One region of the Rossellomorea sp. RS05 genome, then DNA from elsewhere that is predicted to be linked to it. Evidence: riboswitches for the same ligand, from Rfam matches in the RefSeq annotation. Region 1 holds a riboswitch; each other region holds the start of a gene.
What was found. Region 1 has a riboswitch for cyclic di-AMP ahead of kdpF (K(+)-transporting ATPase subunit F). Riboswitches for the same ligand answer to the same signal wherever they lie in the genome.
Positions count from the first base shown of each region.

Region 2: it holds a riboswitch for cyclic di-AMP, as region 1 does, so the genes downstream of both, ABJ225_RS20615 (cation:dicarboxylate symporter family transporter) here and kdpF (K(+)-transporting ATPase subunit F) in region 1, are expected to answer to the same signal.
Region 3: it holds a riboswitch for cyclic di-AMP, as region 1 does, so the genes downstream of both, ABJ225_RS13880 (potassium channel family protein) here and kdpF (K(+)-transporting ATPase subunit F) in region 1, are expected to answer to the same signal.

Region 1 is NZ_JBDKWY010000005.1:207,108-210,315, forward strand. It holds gene wrbA (NAD(P)H:quinone oxidoreductase) at 1-411, shown strand, start outside; gene ABJ225_RS14705 (Na-translocating system protein MpsC family protein) at 451-816, opposite strand; cyclic di-AMP (ydaO/yuaA leader) riboswitch at 1,050-1,186, shown strand; gene kdpF (K(+)-transporting ATPase subunit F) at 1,576-1,644, shown strand; gene kdpA (potassium-transporting ATPase subunit KdpA) at 1,694-3,208, shown strand, end outside.
Region 2 is NZ_JBDKWY010000012.1:8,644-11,851, forward strand. It holds gene ABJ225_RS20610 (SGNH/GDSL hydrolase family protein) at 274-1,068, shown strand; cyclic di-AMP (ydaO/yuaA leader) riboswitch at 1,278-1,416, shown strand; gene ABJ225_RS20615 (cation:dicarboxylate symporter family transporter) at 1,502-2,761, shown strand; gene ABJ225_RS20620 (serine O-acetyltransferase) at 2,871-3,208, shown strand, end outside.
Region 3 is NZ_JBDKWY010000005.1:46,352-49,559, forward strand. It holds gene ABJ225_RS13870 (dicarboxylate/amino acid:cation symporter) at 1-582, opposite strand, end outside; gene ABJ225_RS13875 (DUF1206 domain-containing protein) at 624-1,460, opposite strand; cyclic di-AMP (ydaO/yuaA leader) riboswitch at 1,653-1,783, shown strand; gene ABJ225_RS13880 (potassium channel family protein) at 1,948-2,604, shown strand; gene ABJ225_RS13885 (TrkH family potassium uptake protein) at 2,607-3,208, shown strand, end outside.

The DNA of each region.
Region 1 (3,208 bases):
GTGACGCTTGCCGATCTTGAATGGGCCGACGCCATCATCTTCAGCATCCCGACCCGCTTCGGGAACGTGCCCGGACAGGTGAAACAGTTCATCGATACGACTGGTGGACTGTGGTTCAACGGGAAGCTTGCCAACAAAGTGGTCAGCGCCATGACATCAGCCCAGAATCCACATGGAGGCCAGGAGCAAACCATCCTGTCTCTATACACGACGATGCACCACTGGGGAGCAATCGTGGCATCCCCTGGATACACAGATCCTGTTCTCTTTACAACAGGAGGAAACCCATACGGTACGAGTGTGACCGTCGACCAGGAAGGCAATATGGTCGAAAACGTGGAGCCTGCCGTGAAGCATCAGGCAAAACGTACCGTCACCGTCGCTGGCTGGGTCAAGCAAGGTAACCAATAACGCAGAATCAGCCGCAGGGATCGTTCCCTGCGGCTTTTTTTATTGAGTCAGTTCTTTCTCGAGGTTCCGGTCAAGGACGAACACTTCGATCCTTTCACCGGACCTGGTGCTGATATCGCTATGACTTGTAAGGACGTGGCAGTTCGTCAGCTTTTCCACGACGGCTTCGAATTTTTCCCCGTACATCTCCCGGAGGATCTGCCTCATCTGCTTCACGAGCTTCCGTCCATTATCATGTTCCACCAGATGCTTTTCTTCTACGGTGAGGACGCCCTTGAATCGTGCGATCACCATATCTTCGACGATGTAGGTCCTCGTCTCCTGTGGTCCCCTCCCGATCAATTCCCTTTGGAGCTTGATGAAGGCTTCGCTCAGCTCGGCCTCTAATCGTTTTTTCGTTGCCATATGATCCTCCTGAATTCCGCGTGCGTCTTTTCAACGACAATCGTACGTCCATAAGGTAGGGGAAGTCAATCCTATTTTTTATGTTTTAAAAGAATAGAAATAATGAGAATGGGTGAGTAATAGGGAGTAAAATGAAGTTATTTTTATTGTATTGATTGAATTTGACTGTTTTATCAGGTTTTTGCTCGTTTACAACGGAATGAACTCGGAGTAATATCAATTTCATAAACAACAGCATCAACCGGCCTAATCTCGAAAGAGAGCGGAGGAACCAATTTTTTGGGGTTAATTCTACTGTGTAGAAGGGATGAGAAAACTCTTTCGCCATCCTACCCGTCAGCTAACTTCGTCGGCTAAAGCGAAGGAGGTCCACAAGACCGCCTTAATCAGGGGGCATCTCTTGTTGCAGACATCTGTGACGTGAGGGGCAGCCTGTGTATGTAGGTCTTTTTATTATGCCTATACGAAAAAGAATACGTGGAAGACAGAATGCAAAGAAGGCATGAAGCCTGCTGGGCATTAAGTAGACCAATGTGTGCTTTTTCTCCAATTCTATGAAGATCATGTTCATGATTTTCACATGGGGAAGAAGTGTGCGTTGGTCTATTTTTTTCGGTCTGGGCCAAAAAGTAAAGGAGGAATCAAGATGGGGGATCTGTGGATGATGGTCATGATGGGCTTGCTTACCATGGCGATGGCAGGGCTCTTGAAATGGTCCGGATCCATTGCAGAACCGGGAAAGGATGAAGAGAAATGATGATGTTGGCGATCGCTCTGATCCTGGTGGTCTATCTGTGTTATGTGTTGCTAAATCCAGAGAAATTTTGATATGGGGTGAAGGAAAGTGGTTTCCACGATTGGTTCAGTTGTACTTATCATGTTCATTGTCATTCTATTGGCAAAGCCTGTAGGGCTCTATCTTGCACAGGCATTCAATACGGAGCGGACGCGCCTTGACCGGGTATTCCTCCCGGCAGAGAACATCCTCTTCCGGCTCGGTGGTGTCCGGGCGATCAATCAGACTTGGAAGAGGTATGCTGCTTCCCTGCTTCTGACGAACGTATTCATGATCGCGCTTGTGTACCTGGTTTTCAGACTTCAGGGGGTACTTCCCCTGAATCCGGCAGGGATCAAAGGGATGGATGCGTCCCTTGCTTTTAATACGGCCATCAGCTTCATGACGAATACCAATCTTCAACACTACAGCGGTGAAACCGGTTTGTCGTATCTCGCCCAGATGGCGGGCGTTCTCTTCATGATGTTCGCGGCACCTGCAACCGCGTTGAGCGGGGTGATGGCCTTTATCCGGTTGTTAGCCGGAAAGGGGGCGGGGAATTTCTTCGTTGATTTCATCCGTTCCATCACCAGGGTGCTATTGCCCCTCGCGTTCATCACCGGCTTGATCTTCGTGGCACTTGGGGTACCACAGACGCTTTCACCATCTGTTACCGTGCAGACCGTGGATGGTGGGAGTCAGGAGATAGCACGGGGTCCCGTAGGCTCATTCTTATCAATCAAGGAGCTCGGGAACAACGGTGGTGGATTCTTCGGAGTCAACTCGGCTCATCCTTTTGAGAATCCGGGGTCGTTCAGCAATATGCTCCAAATCCTTTTGATGTTCCTTCTGCCTACGGCGATTCCCTTCGCGTATGGAAGGATGATCGGGAATGAGAAACAAGGGCGTCTCTTATTCGTCTCGATGATGATGATGTTCGTTGTCATGCTCTCTCTGGCCATGGTGGCGGAATCCCATGGGAACCCGGAATTGAATGCTCTCGGGATCCATGGGGCGAGCATGGAAGGGAAGGAAGTACGGTTTGGTCCCGGGGAGTCGATCCTGTATGCCATGGTGACGACGGCTTCAGAGACGGGTGCGGTCAATACCATGCATGATACGCTTACGCCTTTGAGCGGGATGCTGGCTCTGTCCAATATGCTCCTCAATGCCGTATTCGGTGGTGTGGGTGCCGGGTTCCTCAATGTCATCATGTATGTCCTGATCGCCGTTTTCCTATCGGGATTGATGATGGGCAGGACTCCGGAGTTCCTTGGTAAGAAGATCGAAGCCAGCGAGATGAAGCTCATAGCCGTCACCATGCTGATCCAACCGCTCCTCATACTTGGTGCATCGGCCATCGCCCTTTATGTTCATGCAGGGACGGATGCCATCTCCAATCAAGGGTTCCACGGACTGACGCAAGTCATGTATGAATTCACGTCGTCTGCTGCCAACAATGGATCAGGGTTTGAAGGCCTGGGGGATGCCACGCCATTTTGGAACATTTCCACGGGGATCGTCATGTTCATCGGGCGGTACTTCGGAGTCATTACCATGCTCGCTGTCGCTGCATCCCTGGCCAAGAAGCGGCTTGTTCCGGAAAGCATCGGAACC
Region 2 (3,208 bases), on a different contig from region 1:
GCGCCGCTCTGTTTTCCCGGTATATCCACAGTAAGGGAGAAAAGGATGGGTGACAAAAGACCTAATCATCTCTACATCAGGGGATAAAGCTGCTTGGACCTGTGGATAATGGAAGTTTCTTTTAAGAAAACCTCAAGTTTTCTGTTAATTTAAGAAAAATGAAAATTGATCTATGAATTTGTCAGAATTTATGGTTCGGTTATCTACACGGATATACAAATATTGCCACTTCTTTCCTTTATGATAGAGTTCATAGATTGGAGGGACGAGTGAATGAAAATAGGATTGGTCATGTTGGGTCTGCTGACCTCATCGGTTGTGATCGGGGGGAAGTATCACTGGGAAGGAGAGGTGAGAGAAGTGCAGGCTTCGGCCTACGCCTCCCATCAGGAAGTGCTGGAAGTAGAGAAGGCGGAAGCAGAGAAGAAGGCAGAAAACGAAAGGCACCGGCTGCAGGTGTTGGACCGGATCAATGGGTTGCCCCGTGATGTTCAACCGCTCTTCAGGGAAAAAGAGGCCCAAGGGAAACCTGTACACATGATGATCGCTGGGTCATCCTCGACGTCGGATGAAGAAGGAGCATGGCCGGATACAGTGAAAAAGGCATTGACGAAAGAGTATGGAGAAGAACTTCTATCTATCTCAATTCATGAAATCGGAGGAAAGACATCCGGAGAGGTGATGAAGGAAGGACTTCATCTTCCGTTGGCAAAAGAAAAGCCAGACCTCCTCCTTTTGGAACCGTTTCTTCTGGCGGATAATAGTCACATCGATATGAAGGAAAGGCTGAAGAATCTATCTTCCATCCTGGATACGTTCAAGAAGGCGAATCCTGATGTCATAATCCTTCTGCAGCCCTCCAACCCGATTCCTGATGCGCACTACTATCCATTGGAAGAGAAGAAGCTGAGGGAGTATGCCAAGGATCATCACTATCCATACATAGATCATTGGAAGGCTTGGAATGACGTTGAATCCCAGGTGACAAAGAAGGAACTTCCGAATAAAGAAGGGAATGAAGTGTGGTCCTCCTTTATGGTGGATTATTTTGTGGATAAGTCCAATTGAACCTGGCATACGCCGGGTTTATTTTCTTGCTTAAAATAGATCTTTCGATGTGTGGTTTACCCTGTAAAAGTTAAAATTTCTAATAAATAACTTTTCTGAAATATCTTTATTTAAAAAACATTTGACAGTGTATTGTTTGAGGATGTATATTATATTTTGTAGACTTCTAAAATAAAACTTTTTTAGGATAATAAAGTCACCACTACAATTAAATAGTATGGCTTAATCGATCGAGCGGAGGAATCATGCAAGTGGTATTTCGATACCTTGGGGTGCATCCTTTTACTAGGTAGGGAACTCTCAATCCCGAATCCGACAGTTAACTCCGTATGCCAGTTGAGAGAAAGAACCTTTATTTTTCAACCAAAAGGCTGTTCTTTCTTAAGAACGGTCTTTTTTGCTTTACGCACATCATCCAAGAGGGGGACCATCTATGAAAAAAATTCGTTTCGGTTTAGCCACCCAGATCTTCGTCGGGTTGATCCTGGGTATCCTTGTCGGGGTCATCTGGTTTAATGACCCGCGTGTTGCTACGTATCTCCAGCCGTTGGGAGACCTTTTCCTTCGCTTGATTAAAATGATCGTCATTCCGATCGTCATCTCCACTCTCATCGTAGGAGTGGCAGGCACCGGGAATGGAAAGGCGTTCGGTCGCCTCGGGGCAAAGACGATCATCTATTTCGAGGTCATCACGACCGTCGCCATCATCCTCGGAATCATCCTGGCGAACGTGTTCCATCCTGGAAGCCACGTCAATCTTGGGTCTGTGGAGAAAACAGACATCCAATCCTATGTTGATACTTCTGAAAGTCAGCAAGACAAATCCATTGCAGAAACCTTCCTGCATATCGTTCCGACAAACTTCTTCCAATCCATCGTGGAAGGGGATATGCTGGCGATCATCTTCTTCTCCGTGCTATTCGGACTTGGAGTGGCAGCCATCGGTGAACGTGGGAAACCGGTCATTAAATTCTTTGACGCCGTGTCCCACGCCATGTTCCACGTTGTGAACATGGTCATGAAGGTTGCACCACTCGGCGTGTTCGCCCTGATCGGGGTAACCGTTTCGAAATTCGGGATTGATTCCCTTGTATCACTCGGAAAGCTCGTCGGCCTCGTCTATGCGGCCTTGATCTTCTTCCTCATCGTCGTGTTGGGGCTGGTGGCCAAATGGGCCGGAGTGAATATCTTCACCTTACTCAAATACTTGAAGGATGAGCTTCTACTCGCCTTCAGTACATCAAGCTCCGAGACCGTCCTTCCACGCGTCATGGAGAAGCTTGAGAAGATGGGCTGCCCGAAGGCCATCGTATCCTTCGTCGTACCGATCGGGTACACCTTCAACCTTGATGGATCGGTCCTGTATCAGGCCATCGCTGCCCTGTTCCTCGCGCAGGTCTACGGCATCGACCTTTCCATCATGCAGCAGATCACCCTCATCCTTGTCCTTATGGTGACATCAAAAGGGATGGCTGCTGTACCTGGTACATCCTTCGTCGTCCTCCTTGCCACCCTTGGTACCATCGGGGTGCCAGCAGAAGGCCTTGCCTTCATCGCAGGGGTCGACAGGATCATGGATATGGCCCGTACCGTCGTCAACTTAACAGGAAACACCCTTGCCGCTATCGTCATGTCCAAATCAGAAGGGCAGTATGACGCAGATCATGGAAATGAAGTCATGAAGGCTGGTTAGGAAAAAACCTCCGCTCAGGAATCAATTGAGCGGAGGTTTTTTGTTATGGATTCTTTACAAATCCCTAATATCTCTTCCATATTCCCTTCATATCCAGGGGCTAGACTGGATGAAAAAGGAGAAGGATGTGGACCGCATGTTCCATTTGATCAAATCAGACTACAGGGCATATGGGTTATCCCCGAAAGGATTGATCATCAGCTTCTTCAACGCTTCAACCTTTTGGCTGGTCGTCATGTACCGGATCGGGCACGCCCTTCATGTAAAGCGGGTGCCGCTCATTCCCAGGATCCTCCGGTCGGCAGGGATCATTTTCTATGGTGCCGAGATTTCCTACGGTGCCGAAATCGGTCCCAGCTTCCGCATTGCCCACTCGGTTGGAGTGGTGATAGGAACGAAAGTGAAGGCCGGGGCGAATTTCGAGGTGTTCCAAAATGTCACGATCGG
Region 3 (3,208 bases), 160 kb from region 1:
CAGGATCGCCTTCATGATGGCGAGACTCGCTTCATTGAGTCCCTGGATGACTTTGAATACGTGCTCCCCCAGTTCACCATATTCTTTCGTGGAACGCAAATAGGAGATGGCGGTCCCGAACACGATGGCAGTGAAGATGATCCCCAACAGGTTAAGCTCTGTGAAAGCTTTTATGATATTGTCTGGAATGATCGACAGGAAGACGCTTTTCAAGCCCGGATCATCGGGAACATCGAATGACTGGGATTGGTCGAGCTCCATTCCGGTCCCTGGTTGGAAGATGCTCGCGACAGCCAACCCCACGATGATGGCGAAGGCGGATGTAAGAAGATAGTAAAGGAACACTTTGCTCCCCGTTTTCCCGAGTTCCTTGATGCTTGTTTGGTTCACACCTGTCATGAGTGTGAAGAGGATAAGGGGGATGATCAGGAACGACAGGAGATTGATAAGGATGTCCCCCAGGATGGAAATGGAGGCGGCACGCTCTCCGAAGGTCACGCCTGCTATGACCCCGAGGATCAGGGCTACGGTGATTTTCGTGATCAGGGATATGCTCTTGTATTTCGTCCATAATGTCTTCATAGTTAATACCTCTTCTCAAATAAAAAAGCCCGGGGATGGGCTTAGAATATGCTTAAATGTCGATTCTTCCCTCTGAGGATCTCAAAGACCCCGTAGAGGAACAGTCCAGCTGCTACGATGGCGAGCAGCCATTGTCCAAAAGGCTGCTGGGCAATTTCGGATAGTGCCCCGTCCAGTCCCTTGGTTTTATCAGGATCAGCCGTGATGGCGGTACGGATGAAGAAGTAGCCTACGAGAAGGAATACGATGCCTCGGGCAGTGAGGCCGATTTTTCCTGTCCTTTTGCTGAATTTCCACTCGTGCTTTGACATGCTGCCTTTCTTGAACTGCTTCGCGAATTTTTCTGTATATGCAGAGTACAGTTCGTGAAGGGCGAATCCGATGATGGCCAGCCCAACGATGCCCACGATCCACTGACCGAAAGGCTGGGATAGGAGCTTTGCAGACATGGTCTGCTCGGAACTGGAGCCGCCTTTGGCGTGAAGGGCGATGGCGATGGCATTGAAGCCGAGGATCCCGTAAGCGGCACCCGTGAAGATGTGGGTCATCCTCCGCACGATGGATTTTCCCTGGTCCCCGTGGTATTCGGGATCGGTAATAGCTTGGATGAGGCTCCAGATGACCACACCGAGAAGTCCGATGCCGACGATCCACAATAATACCTCACCGAAAGGCTTTGATGCAATGGCTGCGAAGGCCCCGTTCGAGTCGGATGTGCTGCCGCCCACTCCGAATGCCGCCATGACGGCGAGGGCGCCGATCAGCATGTAGACGAGCCCCCTTGATATGAATCCTATGCGGGCGAACCCCCTGATCCAGGGTTTGATATCCTTTGAATTGTCCTTACCGGAAGGCAGGACCGATGTAATGTCAGCCATGGCTACTTCTTCCCTTCAGTTTGCATTTTATAAGCAATATTCCCCAAACACAGGGTTCGAAACCATTGATGGAGCAAGTAAATGATGGTGGTTCATCCATATCTCATTTTCCGCGAAAAAAAGACTAAAATAGTTATAGACAACGAATGGGTCTAGGAGTAATATATCTATCATCAAAGCTGGTTGCTTTTGATCATATCATCGCTTAATTCTTTACAGAAGCGGGGGACCCGAGTTCATACAGGGGTGAATCCTTTTAAGGTAGGGCTGCTTCCATGGCCCGAATCCGTCAGCTAACCTCGTAAGCGTAAATGGGAGTGAATGAACCTTGGAATCGCATTGACGATGACCACAGGCTTAGTTCCTGCGGTCTTTTTTGTGCCGTCATTTTTTGAATCAGCACGATTTATCATGGAAGATGAATGAACAAGTAGAAAACAACAAAAGATACGAAAATATCAGTAACGTTCAGTTGGAGGAGTACATCATGAAGAAGCAATTCGCCGTTATCGGCCTTGGGAAATTCGGGGGGAACCTGGTGGAGGAATTGAGCAAGCTTGATACAGAGGTACTGGCAATCGATCTGCACGAAGAGGTCGTTCAGCGCTACGCGGATGTGGCGACACACGCCGTCCAGGCCAACGCCATGGATGAGTCCGTTTTGAGGTCCCTGGGACTACGTAACTTCGATCACGTGATTGTTTCATTCGGGGAAAGCGTGGAGGCGAGCATCCTGACTACACTGCTTCTGAAAGAGCTGGGTGTCAAGGAGGTCTGGGTGAAGGCCTCAAATGCGTATCATCAAAAGGTGCTTGAAAGGATCGGTGCCGATAAGGTCATCCATCCTGAACGGGATATGGCGAAGAAAATCGCTCACCATATGACATCGGAGAAAATCATCGATTACATCGAGCTTTCTAAGGAGCACAGCATCGTAGAGGTCAGGGCTTCGTCTAAAGTCGCAAACCTCACGCTCATGGACCTGGATGTCCGGGCACGGTATGGATGCAATATCATTGCCATCCATCGGGGGGATGAAGTCATTGTCTCACCTAGCGCCGACGATACGGTTGAACTGGAAGATCTATTGATTGTCATCGGACATAATCGTGATATCAATCGATTCGAAAAAGAAGGGGTATAACCATGAGATACAGGGTCATTCATTTAAGTCCACCGCAGCTGCTGGTGGCGGTCTTCGCCTTTTTCATCATGGTGGGAATGGCTCTGTTGAAGCTTCCCATATCGACGACTGAGCCAATCACGTGGCTCGAAGCCCTTTTTACCACAACTTCAGCCATGACGGTGACGGGGCTTGCCGTTGTCGATACCGGCTCCGTCTACACCGTTTTCGGCCAAATTGTCGTCATGTGCCTCATACAGCTTGGGGGACTGGGCATCATGTCGTTCGCCGTCCTTATCGTCATGATGCTCGGGAAGAAGATCGGATTCAAGGAAAGGCTGTTGCTGCAACAGTCGTTGAATCAGACCTCTGTTGGCGGGGTGATCATGCTCGTGAGATACCTTTTCATCTTTTCCTTGCTGGTGGAGGGGATTGGAATGATGTTCCTTGCCACTCAGTGGGTGCCCCGATACGGGTGGTCAGAAGGCTTGTTTTACAGCCTTTTTCACTCTGTTTCCGCTTTTAATAATGCCGGTTTCGGTCTGTGGCCGGATAACATGATGCGATTTGTAGGAAATCCCGTCATCACATTCGCACTATCCTCCCTTTTCATTATCGGTGGGAT